DNA from 2 places in the Streptomyces sp. NPDC104202 genome. Region 2 is predicted to be linked to the other one. Evidence: predicted binding sites of a transcription regulator. Region 2 holds the regulator's gene; the other holds the start of a gene.
What was found. Region 2 encodes HrcA, which represses chaperone genes, less so after heat shock. Its sites were predicted from a motif close to TTNGCACTCNGNNNNNCNGAGTGCNAA; they were not measured.

Region 1 (2,198 bases), on a different contig from region 2:
CGGATCTGGTTCACGCGACCGGCGACCTGCTCGCTGTCACCGGCACCGTCGACGATGGTGGTCTCGTCCTTGGTGATGACGACCTTGCGGGCGCGGCCCAGCAGGTCGAGGCCCGCATTCTCCAGCTTGAGGCCGACCTCCTCGGAGATGACCGTGCCGCCGGTGAGGATGGCGATGTCGTTCAGCATGGCCTTGCGACGGTCGCCGAAGCCCGGGGCCTTGACCGCGACGGACTTGAAGGTGCCGCGGATCTTGTTGACGACCAGGGTCGACAGGGCCTCGCCCTCGACGTCCTCGGCGATGATCAGCAGCGGCTTGCCCGACTGCATGACCTTCTCCAGGAGCGGGAGCAGGTCCTTCACGGAGGAGATCTTGGAGTTGACGATCAGGAGGTAGGGGTCGTCGAGCGACGCCTCCATGCGCTCCATGTCGGTGGCGAAGTACGCCGAGATGTAGCCCTTGTCGAAGCGCATGCCCTCGGTGAGCTCAAGCTCCAGACCGAAGGTCTGCGACTCCTCGACGGTGATGACGCCTTCCTTGCCGACCTTGTCCATCGCCTCGGCGATGAGCTCGCCGATCTGGGTGTCGGCGGCGGAGATGGAGGCCGTCGAAGCGATCTGCTCCTTGGTCTCGACATCCTTCGCCTGCTCGAGCAGGGCGCCCGAGACGGCCTCGACGGCCTTCTCGATACCACGCTTGAGGGCCATCGGGTTGGCACCGGCGGCCACGTTGCGCAGACCCTCGCGGACGAGCGCCTGGGCGAGGACGGTGGCGGTGGTCGTACCGTCGCCGGCGACGTCGTCCGTCTTCTTGGCGACTTCCTTGACCAGCTCGGCGCCGATCTTCTCGTACGGGTCCTCGAGCTCGATCTCCTTGGCGATGGAGACACCATCGTTGGTGATCGTGGGGGCGCCCCACTTCTTCTCGAGGACGACGTTGCGGCCCTTGGGGCCGAGGGTGACCTTGACGGCGTCAGCGAGCTGGTTCATGCCGCGCTCGAGACCGCGCCGGGCCTCCTCGTCGAACGCGATGATCTTGGCCATGTGAAGTGGTCCTCCCGGACATGGGGTGGATAACGCTCCAGGACCGCGCCGACGCCCGCGACGGACGGCCTGCGTGCCCGATGGTTCCTTGCCCCACCTGGCCGCGGGCCTCATCTGCCCGATCCTCGTAAGCACTCTCACCTTCCGAGTGCTAACGCCAATGATTAGCACTCGGCATAGGAGAGTGCAAGCCGTTCCGGAGGAACGTCGATGAGGGGCGATGGTCGGGCGGCGGGAGGGGGCAAGCGATTCTCGACGATCGGGACGTGGCGGGAGGGGTGAGCGGGGGCGCGGGGGAAGGAGCGGGAACGCGTGAGGGGTCCGCATCCCCTCAGGGATGCGGACCCCTCGACGGCGTTGCGTCGGTGGCCGATCGCGCCGCGCTCAGACGGCGAGCTTGACCATGTCCGCCTGCGGACCCTTCTGGCCCTGCGAGATCTCGAACTCGACTCGCTGTCCCTCTTCGAGGCTGCGGTAGCCATCCATCTGGATCGCGCTGTAGTGGACGAAAACATCCGCACCACCGTCGACCGCGATGAAGCCGTAGCCCTTCTCCGCGTTGAACCACTTGACGGTGCCCTGAGCCATGCCTAACTCCCCTATTACTGGCCCTTGCGCGGGACCCGCACCTCGCGGAACCCGGGTCAGACCCTGCGCCGGAACGCGTCGACCGCCGCTGAATGTATCTGCCCAACTGCCCTCTGCAACAGGTCATTCGAGCGAGAATTCTGGGCCAGGCGGAAAGGGGAATTGGGGAGAATCCCCTGGATGCCGGGGCAAGTCGGGCCCGGCAAAAGGCGCAGAACGTACACAACGCACCGGGACTTTGGCTGCTTCTTGTCGCGCGGAGACGCCTTTTCATATGCGTCCGGCATGAGCAGCGGAGGGGACTTCCCCAACTCTACCCCGCTCAACCATGCAGAATTGCCCCTTCCGCTTATTGACGCGGAAGGGGCAATTCACGAGGGACGGGACGCGGAACGGCTCAGCAGCCGCCGGCCACCGCGGGGATGATCGAGACGCCGGCACCGGCCGGGGTGGCCGTCTCCAGACCCTGCTCGAAGCGCACGTCGTCGTCGTTCACGTAGACGTTGACGAAGCGGCGCAGCTTGCCCTGGTCGTCCAGGACGCGGGCGGCGATGCCCGTGTGGTTCT
Region 2 (2,198 bases):
CCGGCCGGATGTCGATCTCCTCCAGGCCGTCCAGGGTCTGCAGCTGCACCTTGGTGCCGAGCGCGGCCGCCGTCATCGGGATCGTGACCGTGCAGTGCAGGTCGTCGCCGCGCCGCTGGAACGTGTCGTGCGGCGTCTCGTGGATCTCGACGTACAGGTCGCCGGCGGGGCCGCCGCCGGGGCCGACCTCGCCCTCGCCCGCCAGCTGGATGCGGGTGCCGTTGTCGACGCCGGCCGGGATCTTGACCGTGAGGGTCCGGCGGGACCGGACCCGGCCGTCGCCCGCGCACTCGGGGCACGGCGTCGGGACGACCGTGCCGAAGCCCTGGCACTGCGGGCAGGGACGCGAGGTCATGACCTGGCCCAGGAAGGACCGGGTGACCTGCGAGACCTCGCCGCGGCCGCGGCACATGTCACAGGTCTGCGCGGAGGTGCCGGGAGCGGCGCCCTCGCCCGAGCAGGTCGTGCAGACGACCGCCGTGTCGACCTGGATGTCCTTGGTGGTGCCGAAGGCCGCCTCGTTGAGGTCGATCTCCAGACGGATCATGGCGTCCTGGCCCCGGCGGGTCCGCGAGCGCGGTCCGCGCTGCGAGGCCGTGCCGAAGAAGGCGTCCATGATGTCGGAGAAGTTGCCGAAGCCACCGGCGCCGAAGCCGCCCGCGCCGCCCCCGCCGGAGGCCGACAGGGGGTCGCCGCCCAGGTCGTAGACCTGCTTCTTCTGCGGGTCCGACAGGACCTCGTAGGCGGCGTTGATCTCCTTGAAGCGTTCCTGCGTCTTCGGATCGGGATTGACGTCCGGGTGCAGCTCGCGCGCGAGCCTCCGGAAGGCCTTCTTGATCTCGTCCTGGGACGCGTCGCGGCGCACGCCGAGTACGGCGTAGTAGTCCGTGGCCACTTACGACTCCGCCAGGATCTGTCCGACGTAACGTGCCACTGCGCGTACCGCTCCCATCGTTCCGGGGTAGTCCATGCGGGTCGGTCCGACCACGCCGAGTTTGGCGACTGCCTCGCCGCCCGAACCGTAGCCGACCGAGACGACGGACGTGGAGCTCAGCCCCTCGTGGGCGTTCTCGTGCCCGATGCGTACGGTCATGCCCGATTCCTTGGCCTCGCCGAGCAGCTTGAGGAGCACGACCTGCTCCTCCAGGGCTTCCAGGACGGGCCTGATCATCAGGGGGAAATCGTGTCCGAAGCGGGTCAGATTGGCGGTGCCGCCGATCATGAGCCGCTCTTCGTGCTCCTCGACGAGGGTCTCCAGGAGGGTCGCGAGCACGGTGGACACCGTGGCGCGGTCCTCGATCTCCTCGAAGGACTCGGGAAGGTCCTGCACCAGTTGCGGCACGTCCGCGAACCGGCGCCCGACGACCCTGCTGTTCAACCGCGCCCGCAGGTCGGCCAGCGAGGTCTCGCCGAACGGCGCCGGGCAGTCCACGACCCGCTGCTCCACCCGGCCGGTGTCCGTGATGAGCACCAGCATCAGGCGGGCGGGCGCCAGCGAGAGCAGCTCCACGTGCCGGACCGTCGAACGCGTCAGCGAGGGGTACTGGACGACCGCGACCTGACGCGTCAGCTGGGCGAGCAGCCGGACGGTGCGCCCGACGACGTCGTCCAGGTCGACCGCGCCGTCGAGGAAGTTGTGGATGGCGCGCCGCTCGGGCGTCGACAGCGGCTTGACGCCGGCCAGCCGGTCGACGAAGAGCCGGTAGCCCTTGTCGGTCGGGATGCGGCCCGCGCTGGTGTGAGGCTGGGCGATGTAGCCCTCCTCCTCCAGGACCGCCATGTCGTTGCGCACGGTGGCGGGCGAGACGCCGAGCTTGTGCCGCTCGGTGAGCGCCTTGGAGCCGACGGGCTCCTCCGTCCCGACGTAGTCCTGGACGATGGCGCGCAGCACCTCGAGTCTGCGTTCGCTGAGCATCGTGCGCACCTCCAGCTGTCGTCGTCATTCCGGTTGCTCCGCTTTTGGCACTCACCCGGTCCGAGTGCCAGCGATCCCCGGTCAGTGTACGGCGGCGGGCATCGCTCCTGGCAAGGAGGCGGCGCCCCCACCGGCTAGCGTCGCCGCATGGACGTGGATTGGGAAGCGCACGGATGGCAGCGTCTCGCGGACGGGGTGGGCCGGCGCCGGCTGCCCGGCTGGGACGCCACGGTCGGACTGGTCCTGGGAGAACAGGGGGTGTTGCTGTACGACACCGGCTCCT

Region 1: the regulator HrcA is predicted to act here: its motif matches at 1,208-1,234, upstream of groL (chaperonin GroEL).

What each region holds. Positions count from the first base shown of each region.
Region 1 covers NZ_JBVJMN010000026.1:76,665-78,862, forward strand. The annotation lists gene groL (chaperonin GroEL) at 1-1,043, opposite strand, end outside; gene ACZ60W_RS18730 (cold-shock protein) at 1,428-1,631, opposite strand; gene ACZ60W_RS18735 (MoaD/ThiS family protein) at 2,029-2,198, opposite strand, start outside.
Region 2 covers NZ_JBVJMN010000036.1:36,800-38,997, forward strand. The annotation lists gene dnaJ (molecular chaperone DnaJ) at 1-895, opposite strand, end outside; gene hrcA (heat-inducible transcriptional repressor HrcA) at 896-1,915, opposite strand; gene ACZ60W_RS22670 (MBL fold metallo-hydrolase) at 2,063-2,198, shown strand, end outside.